Regions from separate parts of the Pseudomonas sp. 43A genome, predicted to be linked through region 2. Evidence: predicted binding sites of a transcription regulator. Region 2 holds the regulator's gene; the other holds the start of a gene.
What was found. Region 2 encodes FliA, which starts transcription of late flagellar genes. Its sites were predicted from a motif close to CTAAAGTTTNNNNNNNNNNNGCCGNTAA; they were not measured.
Positions count from the first base shown of each region.

Region 1: flgM (flagellar biosynthesis anti-sigma factor FlgM) is a predicted target of FliA. The motif match lies at 3,682-3,709, and genes of this name have one in related genera.

Region 1 covers NZ_CP054880.1:2,061,632-2,068,990, reverse strand. The annotation lists gene flgC (flagellar basal body rod protein FlgC) at 1-164, opposite strand, end outside; gene flgB (flagellar basal body rod protein FlgB) at 168-575, opposite strand; gene cheR (protein-glutamate O-methyltransferase CheR) at 946-1,773, opposite strand; gene HUW52_RS09175 (chemotaxis protein CheV) at 1,820-2,752, opposite strand; gene flgA (flagellar basal body P-ring formation chaperone FlgA) at 2,835-3,596, shown strand; gene flgM (flagellar biosynthesis anti-sigma factor FlgM) at 3,745-4,071, shown strand; gene HUW52_RS09160 (flagella synthesis protein FlgN) at 4,120-4,587, shown strand; gene HUW52_RS09155 (flagellar brake protein) at 4,676-5,422, shown strand; gene HUW52_RS09150 (MFS transporter) at 5,495-6,874, opposite strand; gene HUW52_RS09145 (glutamine synthetase family protein) at 6,943-7,359, opposite strand, start outside.
Region 2 covers NZ_CP054880.1:5,283,315-5,290,673, reverse strand. The annotation lists gene flhF (flagellar biosynthesis protein FlhF) at 1-443, shown strand, start outside; gene fleN (flagellar synthesis regulator FleN) at 560-1,390, shown strand; gene fliA (RNA polymerase sigma factor FliA) at 1,387-2,127, shown strand; gene HUW52_RS23105 (chemotaxis response regulator CheY) at 2,294-2,665, shown strand; gene HUW52_RS23100 (protein phosphatase CheZ) at 2,684-3,472, shown strand; gene HUW52_RS23095 (chemotaxis protein CheA) at 3,527-5,806, shown strand; gene HUW52_RS23090 (chemotaxis response regulator protein-glutamate methylesterase) at 5,856-7,004, shown strand; gene HUW52_RS23085 (flagellar motor protein) at 7,004-7,359, shown strand, end outside.

The sequences.
Region 1 (7,359 bases), 3.2 Mb from region 2:
CCCTGGAACATGGTGGCGAATACCGGGTGACGGGCGCGGTAGGTCTGGTCGATGCTCGACGAGACGGTCTCGGCGTTGGCGATGTTCGACGCAACGGTGTTCAGACGCGTGGTTTGTGCGCTCATGCCGCTGCCGGCAATGTTGAAAACGCTGGACAGGGACATGAATTACTCTCCGCGCAGGGCTGACACCAGCCCTTTGAATTTGCTGTTGAGCAGGGTGAAGCTGGCCTGGAAGCCGACGGCGTTTTCCGCGTAGTTCGACTGTTCCAGTTGGGCGTCCACGGTGTTCTGGTCGATCGAAGGTTGCATCGGCGTGCGATACATCAGCGATTCGTCGCCGTTGCCCAGGCCTTCAGCTTCGATGTGACGGCTGTTGGTCATGTTCAGGGCGATGGTGCCGTTGGCGTTTTTCTGGGTCTGTGCTTCAAGCACTTTGGAGAAGTCCAGATCCCGCGCCTTGTAGTTCGGGGTATCGGCGTTGGCGATGTTGTTGGCCAGCACTTCGGCACGCTGGGCGCGGAAGCCCAATGCCTTTTCGTGAATGCCGAGCGCTTTATCGAAGCTGATGCTCATGTCGGGAACCTTCAGGTGACCGGTTTTTCGTAACTGAGCTTTAGCAAGCGCCGTGCCAAGCCACAAAACCCCCATAAACCGGGGCTTTGCCGGAAGTCGGCAAAGCGGCAATGCCAGAAAAGCGGCAACCGGTTTCCGCCGGATGCCGCTTTTCTGCCGCTTGCCGTCCCATCACTATCACCGCCGGACAACTGTGGGAGCGAGCTTGCTCGCGAAGGCGGTGTGTCAGCCGATGCAAATGCAGAATGTGACGGCCTCTTCGCGAGCAAGCTCGCTCCCACAGGGATTTTTGGTGTTAAGGAGAATTTCTTCGGGCATAAAAAAACGGCAGGCCTTTGCGGGCCTGCCGTTTTTTGTGTTGCCGATGCAATCACTTCGCCTGGTAAATGATCCCCGGACTGCACTGCACCATCTGGTAATGGTCCGGCAACCCGTTCAGCGCTTCGGAAGCGCCAAGGAACAGATAACCGCCCGGCTTCAACGTGCTGTGAATGCGCAACAGGATGTCTTTCTTCACTTCGGCAGAGAAGTAGATCAACACGTTGCGGCAGAACACGATGTCAAACTTGCCCAGCGCGGCATAGCTGTCGAGCAGGTTGAACGAGCGGAACTCCACGCGATTCTTGATCGGCGCCTTGATCACCCAGCGCCCCGGCCCTTTCGGGTCGAAGTAACGCTGCAAACGTTCCGGCGACAAACCACGACCGATCGCCAGGCTGTCGTACTCGCCGGTCTTGCAGTTGGTCAGCATCAGGCCAGACAGATCAGTGGCAACGATCTGCACGCCCATCTTCAACTGACCGAGGTTGGTGCGCTCGAACTCGTCGATCGACATCGACAGCGAGTACGGTTCCTGGCCCGACGAGCACGCCGCCGACCAGATCCGCAGACGCTGGTTGGGGCTGGCCTTGATCGCTTCAGGCAGCACCTTGTTCTTCAAGACTTCAAACGGATAGGTATCACGAAACCACAAGGTTTCGTTGGTCGTCATGGCATCGACCACCTGCTCGCGCAAACCGCTGCGCGGCTGGGTCTGGATGCGCTGAACCAGCTCACCCAGGGATTTGATGCCTTGCTGCTCCATCAGTTTGTTGAGACGGCTCGAGACCAGGTACTGCTTGTTTTCACCGAGCAAAATGCCACAGGCTTTTTCCAGGAAGACCCGGAACTGTTCGAAATCCAAATTACCCGTAGACAATGATGCCGCCTCTTAAATCGTGTTGACTGCCAGGGACAAAACGCCCCTAGCTGATATCTGCTGCTTTGATCCGGTCGACTACCCGGGATGCCAGGTCATCAGGGCGGAATTTGGCTAAAAAGTCATCGGCACCGACTTTCTTGACCATCGCCTGATTGAATACCCCGGACAACGAAGTATGCAGGATGATGTGAAGCTTTTGCATGCGCGCGTCGCCGCGGATTTCCGCCGTCAGGGTGTACCCGTCCATCTCCGGCATCTCGATGTCGGAAATCATCATCAGGAACTCTTCTTCCGGCTTCTTGCCTTCATCGACCAGCTTGCGCAGGTAATCCAGCGCCTGCTTGCCGTCGTTCAGCGCCACCACTTCGACACCGATCGTCTGTAGACAACGCGTGACCTGCTTGCGCGCCACCGACGAGTCATCGACCGTCAAGACACGCAACGACAGTGCCTTGGTCTGGGTCTCGACATCGACCACGCCCACCGAAATCGCTTCCGGTGTCGGCGCAACTTCCGCCAGCACTTTCTCGACGTCGATGATTTCGACTAACTGATTGTCCACTCGAGTCACAGCGGTCAGGTAGTGATCGCGACCCGTGCCCTTGGGCGGTGGATGAATCTCTTCCCAGTTCATGTTGACGATGCGCTCCACCGAGCGGACCAGGAAACCCTGGGTCTTGGTGTTGTACTCCGTGATGATCACGAACGGGTTGTTCTTGTCTTTCAACGCTCCGGAACCGGTGGCCATTGCCAGATCAAGGATCGGAATGGTTGCCCCCCGGATATTTGCCACCCCGCACACGACAGGACTGGACTTGGGCATCAACGTCAGCGACGGGCATTGCAACACTTCCCGTACCTTGAACACGTTGATTCCATAGAGCTGCTGACCGTCAAGACGGAACAACAACAGCTCCAGGCGATTCTGCCCTACCAGTTGCGTGCGCTGGTTCACCGAATCCATTACACCAGCCATGCCCAGACTCCTACACCAACGCCAAGTGTTGTTGCGACGCACATTCATTGCTAAACGGCACGGCGCTTGCTTTTTAACTCGTATGAACGCTCAAACGACATTTTTCCGACACCTGACCTCCCGCGCTCGCAAAAGCCTTTGCGCGATGTCAGCCGTCTGCTGCTTTTTCGCTGGCAGCCCTGCCATTGCTGATGCGGTTACCTTGCCTGACATGCTTATCGGCGTCACTCAGGGCTTTCTTGAGTTCACCGTAGAAGACTATCTGGCTACCAGTCAAACGGAAGGCCGCTACGAAATCGAAGTAAACCAGCTCGACCCCCGTATGCGCATGCCTATGTGCGACAAGGAATTGACAGCCACGCTGGAGAGTCCGGCACGCCCGCTGGGCCGGGTTACCGTGAAGGTTCGCTGCGAAGGCGCCTCGCCATGGACCGTGTTCGTGCCCGCTCAAGTCCGCCTGTTTCGCGAGATTGTGACCACCACCCGACCGCTCAAACGTGCCGGGATTATCGAACCACAGGACGTGACCCTGCGTGAGCGCGACGTGAGCACGATCAACCAAGGCTTTCTGACCTCGGTAGACGAAGCGATCGGGCAGAAATTGACCCGACCAACGGTAGCCGATCAGGTCATTACCCTGGTTCATCTGGAACAGGCGGAAGTCATTCGCAAAGGTGATCAAGTGGTCATCACCGCCCGCAGCGGCACGCTCGCCGTGCGCATGCCCGGTGAAGCGCTGGCCAATGGCGGTTTGAAAGAGCAGATCCGCGTGAAAAACCTCAACTCGCAACGGGTCATCAAGGCGCAAGTCACCGCGCCGGGCCAAGTGGAAGTGGCGATGTAGAAAACTGGCGCTGACCTCGGCTGTTCCCTAAACTGTGCCGCAGCAGGACACGCGCCGGCGCATGCAAGGCTCATTGTAAATGTGCCTAAAGTTTTCCAGGGGATGGCCGAAAACATGGCAAGCGTCCAAATTCCCAGAGGTTTTTATCATGGTCATCGATTTCAGCCGTTTGAACAGCTCCTCGTCACTTACGGGCAGTACACGTACCAGCAACGCCAAGGAAACCGCCGAAACCGGCACCTCCGCGCCGCTGAATACCCCGGCCGAACAGGCCAGTACCGCAAAAAGCGGGGAATCGGTACACCTCAGCAATGAGGCTCAACAGTTGCAGAAGGTCACTGACAAGCTGCGCGATCAACCTGCTGTCGACAAAGCCCGTGTGGCCGAGTTGAAAGCCGCGATTGCCGATGGCAGCTATAAAGTCGACAGCAACCGTGTAGCCAGCAAACTGCTCAACTTCGAAGCCCAGCGCTAGGCCTTTGCCTGCGCCAGGCTTTTGGACGCTTAAAACCCAAGGCCAGCCATGCACGACACTAATTTATTGCAATTGATCAACGACGACTTTGCTCCAGCTCAACAATTGCTGGAGTTGTTGCAAACCGAATCCCTCGCGTTGCACGGTCGCGACATGCCCCTGCTGGAAGAAATTCTGGCGCACAAACAGGCGTTGATCATTCTGCTTGAACAGCATGGCCGCAAGCGCAGTGAAATCCTCGCCAGCCTCAATCTGCCGACTGATCGTACAGGTCTTGAGCAATTGGCTGGCCAGTCGAGCATTGGCGAGCAGTTGTTGACGCAAGGCGACGCATTGACCGATCTGATCGCTCAATGCCAGGCCGCCAACCTCAAGAATGGTCAGTCGATCCAGATCCAGCAGGCCGCCACGACCAATCAGCTGAAGATCCTCACGGGTGGTGAAGCGCCGGCGCTGTATAACGCCAGCGGTACTTTTGCCAAACCCGCCACACCGCGTCCGCTCAGCCAGGCATGAGCCGTTGATGCGCCAGCTCTATCAACCCGCGGAACATGCTGGCAAAATGCTGGCTAGTCGTCATATTTTGTCTGGAGATTGATAAACCGTGTCCAACGCCCTCAGCGCGGATGATGCTCCGCAGCCCCCTAAGGTGCTTACCACGCCACTGGAAATCTCCAGCAACCTGCGCCAGCTGCAAGAAAGCCACGATCCGCTGATCATCACCTTTCATGAGCGCAGCCAGCGCTTCCAGAGCTACCTGATCAAAGTTGACCGCGACAGCGCTTCGATCGCACTGGACGAGATGATCCCGCGTGATGGCGAACGCTTTCTGCTGGCCGGCGAGCCGTTCAAGGTCGAAGGTTTTCATGACGGTGTGCGCATTGCCTGGGAATGCACCGGCACACTGAACATCGAAGAGTCCGAAGGTGATCGTTTCTACACCGGCGAACTGCCGACCGAAGTGGTTTACCACCAGCGCCGCAATGCTTTCCGCGCCGCGCTGAAATTGACTGATCTGGTCAGCGTTGAACTGGGCGGCGAAAAGCTCAAGGCGCCGATCAACGGCAAACTGCTGGATATCTCCGCGACCGGCTGCAAGCTGCGCTTCGAAGGCGATATCACTGATCGTCTGCAATTGGGTCAGGTCTATGACCGTCTGATCGCCCCGCCGCTGTTCGGCAACCAGCCGACCTCCGTCGAACTGCGCTATCTGCACTTCGAAGAAAAACTCAACATCACCTTTGCCGGCCTGCGCTTCCACAACATCAGTGGTCAGGCCGCGCGCAACGTTGAGCGTTTCGTTTATCAGTTGCAACGTGAAGCACGCCGTTTCGATAAAGACGATATGTGATTCTTAGCGACAATAAAAAGGGCAGTCCCTGGCGGGGCTGCCCTTTTTTACGCGCGCTGTGTTTTGTTCAGTTCAGGGTCTGCCACCGCTGAGATCAGGCGCAGGATTATCGGTATCCGGTTCGACTTCTGCCGCAGGCTCTGCCTGAGTAGCAGGTTCAGGCTCGGGATTTGCCGGCGTCTGCACAGGGTCCTGCACCATCTGCTCCTGCACCACCTGCTCGTCGACCCGAGGGTCGAGGGCAGCCACCAGTGGCGAGCTGGACATGCTGTCCGGCATGGCCACGTGATGCAGCGGCGCGTCGTCGACCTGATGCAGATTGGTCACGGCTTTCGGCCGGATCCGCCACACCAGCACCAGCGCGAAGAAGCTGAAGAACGCATACAGGCTCTGGCTGCCGAACAGCTTCATCAGCACACCCGCCAGCAACGGCCCGATGCTCGCGCCGACCCCATAGGTCACCAACAACATTGCTGTCAGCGACACCCGGCGATCCCCTTCCACGTGGTCATTGGAGAATGCCACCGCCAGTGGATACAGACAGAACTGCACCAGCGAACAGAGAAAGCCAACCCCGAACAGCACCTCAAGCGGCACCTGCGGCAACACCGCCAACGGCAATGCCGCCACCGCCAGGAACCCGGCAAAGCAGCGAATCAGCAGCGCCCGGTCATAGCGGTCAGACAGCCAGCCCAACGGCCACTGCACCAGCAAACCGGCAAAGATGCAGCTACCCATGAACAGACCGACCTGCTCGGTCGACAGCCCCTGTTGCGAGGCATACAACGGCGCCAGACCGTAGAACGAGCCGATGATCAAACCGGCGCCCAGCACCGTACTCAACGACTGCGGCACCCGCTTGATAAAGAAGCGCGGCTCCATCGGCGCCGGATGCAGCGGCGCCGGGTGAATCCTTCGAGTCAATGTCACAGGCACCAGACACAGCGCGAAGCACAGCGCGACCAGCATCAGCAGTTCAAGACCCAAGCCCGGGTGCATGACCAGAATCAGTTGACCGAGCACCAGACCAAGGTATGAAGCGATCATGTAACCGCTGAACACCAGGCCACGCTGATTGGCGTCCGCCTGCTCGTTGAGCCAGCTCTCGATCACCATGTATTGGCACATCATGCCCAGACCGACGATGGTCCGCAGCACCAGCCACGCCGGCAGCCAATCGACCAGACCATGGCCAAGCACCGCCGCACCGACGATCCCGGCACACGCTGAATAAGCACGGATATGCCCGACCCGGGCGATCAGCCGGTGACCGATCTTGCCGCCCAGCACCAGGCCGAAATAGTTGGCCGCCATCAGCGCACCGACCCAGAGGCCGTCGACGTTGTCAGCGGCCAGACGCAAGGCCAGATAAGTGGATAGAAGGCCCGAGCCGATCAACATCATCAGCGAGGCGAAATACAGCGCTCGAAAGGATTTCCAGATTTGGCGCATCGGCGTTCCGAGCGGCTCCTTGCAGTAAATACCGGGCTATCAAACGATAGCCCGATGGCGACAGTTCGTCAGGCCTGGGCTGCTAGAACACGCCGTTCCCAGGGAGTGATTTCATCAAAGAAGCTGGTCAACTCCATGGTCTTCGAAGCGATGTAGCCTTCGATGAACTCCTGTCCGAACAGTTCCCTCGCCAATTGGCTACGTTTCAGACGTTCGAGCGCGGCGTGTAAGGTACACGGCAGCGAAAGATTGTCCGGCACCTCGAACTCCCCCTGAATCGCCTCGGTCGGTTCCAACTCGTGCTCGATCCCATGCAAACCGGCGGCCAGACTGGCAGCGATTGCCAGATACGGATTGGCATCGGCACCCGGCAAGCGGTTCTCGACCCGTCGAGCAACCGGCGAACTCGCCGGAATTCGCAGACCCGCCGCACGGTTGTCGTGGGACCAGCACGCGTTATTCGGTGATGCGTACGGATGGCACAG
Region 2 (7,359 bases):
ATCCACTGCTGCGCAAACGCGTGGTATTGATCGATACTGCCGGCCTGCAAGCCAGCGATCCAGCCCTGCGCATGCAGCTGGAAAGTCTGGCCGGACGTGGCATTCGTTCAAAAAATTATCTGGTCTTGGCAACCACCAGCCAGAAACAGGTTCTAACCGCCGCTTATCACAGTTACAAGCGTTGCGGGCTTGCCGGCTGCATCCTGACTAAACTGGATGAAACGGCCAGCCTTGGCGAAGTGTTGAGCCTGGCGATCAGTCATGAATTGCCGGTCGCGTACCTGACCGATGGCCCACGGATTCCGGATGATCTGCATCTGCCGCGCCGTCATCAACTGGTCAGCCGCGCCGTCAGCGTGCAAATGCAGGAAGAACCCAGCGAAGAAGCCATGGCTGACATGTTCGCTGATATCTATCACAGCCCGACCAAGCAGGTAGGCTGAGGTATTCATGAACAGTTTTTGTACCTACATCGATGGTCTGCCATGCATTGTTCCGGTTGTGAACGCGCAGCCAGTAATGTGGCCTCCGTCTATGCAAGACAAGGTAAAGAAATAACATGGGCAGCATGCATCCCGTACAGGTGATCGCGGTGACCGGCGGCAAAGGTGGCGTCGGCAAGACTAACGTGTCAGTGAACTTGTCTCTGGCGCTGGCAGAGCTTGGCCGTCGGGTCATGCTGCTGGACGCCGATCTGGGACTGGCGAACGTCGACGTTTTGTTGGGTCTGACCCCTAAACGCACACTGGCCGACGTGATCGAAGGCCGTTGCGAATTGCGCGACGTGCTGTTGCAAGGCCCCGGCGGCATTCGTATCGTCCCGGCCGCGTCCGGCACACAGAGCATGGTTCACCTGAGCCCGGCGCAACATGCCGGCCTGATTCAGGCGTTCAGCGACATCGGCGACAATCTCGACGTGTTGGTGATCGACACCGCTGCGGGTATTGGTGACTCGGTAGTCAGTTTTGTACGTGCAGCCCAGGAAGTGTTGCTGGTGGTCTGCGACGAGCCAACCTCGATCACTGACGCCTACGCGCTGATCAAACTGCTCAACCGCGATTACGGCATGAACCGTTTCCGCGTTCTGGCCAACATGGCGCAGAGCCCGCAAGAAGGGCGCAACCTGTTCGCCAAGTTGACCAAGGTCACGGATCGCTTCCTTGACGTCGCTCTACAATACGTCGGCGCCGTGCCTTACGACGAAAGCGTGCGTAAAGCGGTGCAGAAGCAGCGCGCGGTGTACGAAGCCTTTCCGCGTTCCAAGTGCGCACTGGCGTTCAAGGCGATCGCGCAGAAGGTCGACACCTGGCCGCTGCCCGCCAACCCGCGTGGCCACCTTGAGTTTTTCGTCGAGCGCCTCGTGCAGCAAACGGCAGGGCCCGTGCTATGACCGCTAGCGGTATGAACTACTACAAGAAGTCGGCACGCGACGCTCAGTACGAGCTGATCGAGCGTTACGCGCCGCTGGTCAAACGCATTGCCTATCACTTGCTGGCGCGCTTGCCGGCCAGTGTGCAGGTCGAAGACCTGATCCAGGCCGGGATGATCGGCCTGCTCGAAGTCTCGACCAAATATGACGCCAGCAAAGGCGCCAGTTTCGAAACATACGCGGGCATACGAATCCGCGGCGCGATGCTCGACGAAGTGCGCAAAGGGGACTGGGCGCCACGCTCGGTTCACCGCAATACCCGTATGGTCAGCGACGCAATTCGCTCAATTGAAGCTAAAACCGGCCGTGACGCTAAAGATCACGAGGTTGCAGCCGAACTCCAATTGAGTCTCGACGATTACTACGGGATTTTGAATGACACCTTGGGCAGCCGCCTGTTCAGTTTCGACGACCTGTTGCAGGACGGCGAACACGAAGGGCTGCACGAGGATGGCGCGAGTGCTCATCTTGAGCCGTCACGCGATCTGGAAGATGAACGTTTCCAGGCCGCGTTGGCGGACGCGATTGCCAATTTGCCGGAGCGTGAGCGACTGGTGTTGGCGCTGTACTACGACGAAGAGCTGAACCTCAAGGAGATCGGTGAAGTCCTTGGCGTCAGTGAATCGCGGGTCAGCCAGTTACACAGCCAGTGCGCGGCCCGTTTGCGGGGGCGTTTGGGGGAGTGGCGAGCGCGCTGAAGGCAGTGTGGGGACACTGCGAACGAGGCTGGTGCGGTGATGAACGGCACCGGTCTTGCTCTGTTGTGCTCCAGACAGTCTTCGAGTGCTGCGCCGATTGATTGAAGTGGCGCGTCCAGGTGCTGGGCGCGTTTAAGACTGCTTGGAGGTCGAATTGAACAAAGACATGAAAATCCTCATCGTTGATGACTTCTCAACGATGCGGCGGATCATCAAGAACCTGCTGCGTGATCTTGGGTTCACCAACACCGTCGAGGCTGACGATGGCGTGACTGCCATTCCAGTGCTCAACAGCGGAAGCATCGACTTTCTGGTAACGGACTGGAACATGCCGGGCATGACCGGTATCGACCTGCTGCGCCACGTGCGTGCCGATGAAAAACTCAAGCACCTGCCCGTGCTGATGGTGACTGCAGAAGCCAAGCGCGAGCAGATCATTGAAGCCGCTCAGGCCGGTGTAAACGGCTACGTAGTCAAACCTTTCACGGCTCAGGCGTTGAAAGACAAAATCGAGAAGATTTTCGAACGCATCGGCTGATGAACGCGCGGGGGAGCTATGGAGCATAACGAATCTTCACAGGGCGATTTCGAGTCGACCCTGAAAAAACACGCGGTCGAACTGGTCGAAAGCCTTGAAAAAGGCAGGTTCGGCGACGCTGTGCAACTGATCCATGAGCTCAATCAGACCCGTGACCGTGGCCTGTACCAGGAAGTGGGCAAGCTCACACGTGAATTGCACAGTGCGATCGTCAACTTCCAGATCGACCCGAACATGCCGCAGGCCGAGGAAGTGTCGCAAATCACCGACGCCACCGAACGCCTGGGCTATGTGGTCAAGCTGACAGAAGCCGCGGCCAACCGCACCATGGATCTGGTGGAAAGCGCCACGCCGGTGGTCAACAGTCTGGCTGACGAAGCCCAGACGTTGAGCGCCGATTGGGGTCGCTTCATGCGTCGCGAGGTCGGGGCTGAAGAGTTCCGTGAACTGGCGCGCCGGGTTGACGGTTTTCTGTCACGCAGCAGCACGGACAACCGTGCGGTGTCGAGCAATCTCAACGACATCCTGCTGGCCCAGGATTACCAGGACCTGACCGGTCAGGTGATCAAGCGTGTGACCCAACTGGTCACCGAAGTCGAAAGCAATTTGCTCAAGCTCGTGCTCATGGCCAGTCAGGTGGACCGCTTTGCGGGCATCGAACATGACCGCGCCGCGATGCTTGCAGAAAAAGATCCACAAAAACATCTCTCGCAGGGTGAAGGTCCGCAGATTCATGCCGATAAACGAGAAGACGTTGTGTCCGGTCAGGACGATGTGGACGATTTGTTATCCAGCCTCGGGTTCTAGAGTTTTGGAATTTTAGGTTTTTTGGGTTTTTAGACCTGTAGGAGCACCCCATTAATGAGCTTCGGCGCCGATGAAGAGATCCTTCAGGATTTCCTGGTTGAGGCCGGCGAGATTCTTGAGCAACTGTCCGAACAACTGGTCGAGCTGGAAAGCCGCCCGGATGACGCAGATCTGCTCAACGCAATTTTTCGCGGTTTCCACACTGTAAAAGGGGGCGCCGGCTTCCTTCAGCTCAATGAGCTGGTGGAGTGCTGTCACATCGCCGAAAACGTGTTCGACATCCTGCGTAAGGGTGAGCGTCGCGTTGATGCAGAACTGATGGACGTTGTCCTCGAAGCACTGGACGCGGTGAACAGCATGTTCACTGAGGTTCGTGAGCGTGCTCCGATCACCGCCGCCACCCCGGAACTGCTGGCTGCCCTGGCGCGCCTGGCCGAACCGCAATCGGCGGACGCAGCCCCGGCTTCGCCGGTGGCCGAGATGATCGAAGAACTGGTCGTCGAAGGCGACGCGTCGGGCGACATCACCGATAACGAATTTGAACAACTGCTGGACTCGCTGAACGCCGTCAAGGCTGAAGCTGAAGCCCCGGCCGCTGCCGCACCTGCGCAAACGGCCGCTGAAGCCGCGAGCGATGAAATCACCGATGCCGAGTTCGAGTCGTTGCTCGATCAACTGCACGGCAAGGGCCAGTTTGCGGTGGACGCGGTTGCGCCAGCGGCGGCAGCCCCTGCGGCTCCGGCCAAGGGCGACAGCTCTGACATCACCGACGACGAATTCGAAGCCTTGCTCGATCAGTTGCATGGCAAGGGCAACTTTGCCGTGGATGCGCTGGAATCGGCGATTGCCTCGGCACCTGCGCCAGCCGCACCGGTTGCGGCGGCGGCCGGCAGCGATCTGATCAGCGATCACGAGTTCGAATCGCTGCTCGACGAACTGCACGGCAAAGGCAAGTTCTCCGAAGTCGGCACCGCTGCTGCTGGCAGTGCTTCGACTGTCGCCACGCCTGCTGCCAAGGCACCGGCCGCTGCTGCAGCGCCCAAGCCTGCCGCCAAGCCTGAGCCGAAAGCCGAAGCGCCGAAACCGGCCGCTGCTGCTCCGGCTCCGGCTCCGGCTCCGACCCGTGCGCCGGCGACACCGCCACCGGAAAAACCGGCGAGCGAAGCCGAAACCACCGTGCGCGTCGACACGGCACGTCTCGACGAAATCATGAACATGGTCGGCGAGTTGGTGCTGGTGCGTAACCGTCTGGTGCGCCTGGGTCTGAACAGCGGCGATGAAGCCATGCAAAAGGCCGTGTCGAACCTCGACGTGGTCACCGCTGACTTGCAGACCGCCGTGATGAAGACGCGGATGCAGCCGATCAAGAAGGTCTTCGGGCGCTTCCCGCGTCTGGTTCGAGATCTGGCGCGTCAGTTGAAGAAAGAGATCAATCTGGAACTGGTGGGTGAAGAAACCGACCTCGACAAAAACCTTGTCGAGGCCTTGGCCGACCCGCTGGTCCACTTGGTGCGCAACGCTGTCGACCACGGCATCGAGTCGCCGGAAGAACGCGAAGCGTCGGGCAAGGCCCGTGGCGGCCGTGTTGTTTTGGCTGCCGAGCAAGAGGGTGACCATATCCTGCTGTCGATTTCCGATGACGGTAAAGGCATGGACCCGAACGTCCTGCGTGCCATCGCGGTAAAACGCGGGGTGATGGACAAGGACGCGGCCGATCGCCTCAGCGATACCGAGTGCTACAACCTGATTTTCGCCCCGGGTTTCTCGACCAAGACCGAGATCTCCGACGTGTCCGGCCGTGGTGTCGGCATGGACGTGGTGAAGACCAAGATTTCCCAGCTCAACGGTTCGATCAACATCTACTCGACCAAGGGCCAGGGCTCGAAAATCGTCATCAAGGTGCCGCTGACCCTCGCGATCATGCCAACCCTGATGGTCATGCTCGGCAATCAGGCGTTTGCGTTCCCGTTGGTCAACGTCAACGAAATCTTTCACCTCGACCTGTCGACCACCAACGTCGTCGACGGTCAGGAAGTGGTGATCGTGCGGGACAAGGCGCTGCCATTGTTCTACCTCAAGCGCTGGCTGGTCAGCTCCGCCGCTCACGAAGAGCAGCGTGAAGGCCACGTGGTGATCCTTTCGGTGGGCACTCAGCGGATCGGCTTCGTCGTCGATCAACTGGTCGGCCAGGAAGAAGTGGTCATCAAGCCATTGGGCAAAATGCTGCAGGGCACTCCGGGCATGTCCGGCGCCACCATTACCGGTGACGGCCGCATCGCGCTGATTCTCGATGTTCCAAGCATGCTCAAGCGTTACGCCGCACGGCGTATTTGAATCCGGGGCGGCGGGGCGACAACGTCCCGCTGCACCTAATGGAGTGTTTATGGCAGTCAAAGTCCTGGTGGTGGACGATTCGGGTTTTTTCCGCCGCCGCGTCTCGGAAATTCTTTCAGCGGATCCGAGCATTCAAGTGGTCGGCACTGCAACCAATGGTAAAGAGGCGATTGATCAGGCGCTGGCGCTCAAGCCGGACGTGATCACCATGGACTACGAGATGCCGATGATGGACGGCATCACGGCAGTGCGGCACATCATGCAGCGCTGCCCGACCCCGGTGTTGATGTTCTCCTCGTTGACCCACGAAGGCGCCCGGGTCACTCTGGACGCGCTGGACGCTGGTGCGGTGGATTTCCTGCCGAAGAATTTCGAAGACATCTCGCGCAATCCCGAGAAGGTCAAGCAACTGCTGTGCGAGAAGGTCCATAGCATCTCGCGCAGTAACCGTCGTTTCAGTGCCTACAGTGCGCCGGCTCCAGCCGCAGCACCAACGCCTGCACCGGCTCCGGTGCCATCCAGCTTCAGCAGCCACAGCACCAGTGCACCGGCACGTCCGGCACCCGCGCCTGTGCATGCACCTGCTCCAAGCCGTACTCCGGCCGCCAGCGCTTCGTCGCCCGCGCCGAAACGCAAAGCCTACAAACTGGTTGCCATTGGTACGTCGACGGGCGGCCCGGTTGCGCTGCAACGTGTGTTGACGCAGTTGCCGGCGAATTTCCCGGCGCCGATCGTACTGATCCAGCACATGCCGGCAGCGTTCACCAAGGCCTTCGCCGAACGCCTCGACAAGCTCTGCCGCATCAGCGTCAAGGAAGCCGAGGATGGCGACATCCTGCGTCCGGGCCTGGCGTTGCTCGCGCCGGGTGGCAAGCAAATGATGATCGATGGCCGTGGCGCGGTGAAAATCCTCCCGGGCGACGAGCGTCTGAACTACAAGCCGTGCGTGGACATCACCTTCGGTTCGGCGGCGAAATCCTACGGCGACAAAGTTCTGGCGGTGGTGTTGACCGGCATGGGCGCCGATGGCCGTGAAGGCGCACGTCTGCTCAAGCAGGGCGGCAGCGCGGTGTGGGCACAAGATGAGGCAAGCTGCGTGATCTACGGCATGCCGATGGCCATCGTCAAAGCCGACCTCGCCGACGCGGTGTACAGCCTCGACGTCATCGGCAAACACATTGTCGAGGCGTGTCTCTGATGGATGTTTTAAGCCTTATCGGGATCATCATGGCGTTCGTCGCCATCATCGGTGGTAACTACCTTGAGGGTGGTCACCTCGGTGCGCTGGCCAACGGCCCGGCGGCATTGATCGTACTGGGCGGCACCATCGGTGCCGCACTGCTGCAATCGCCGATGAGCGCGTTCAAACGCGCCATGCAGATCCTTGCCTGGATTCTGTTTCCGCCACGGGTCGATCTGGCCGGTGGCATCGATCGCGTCGTCAATTGGAGCCTCACCGCGCGCAAGGAAGGCCTGCTGGGCCTGGAAGGCGTGGCCGATGCCGAACCTGACAACTACTCGCGCAAGGGCCTGCAACTGTTGGTCGACGGTGC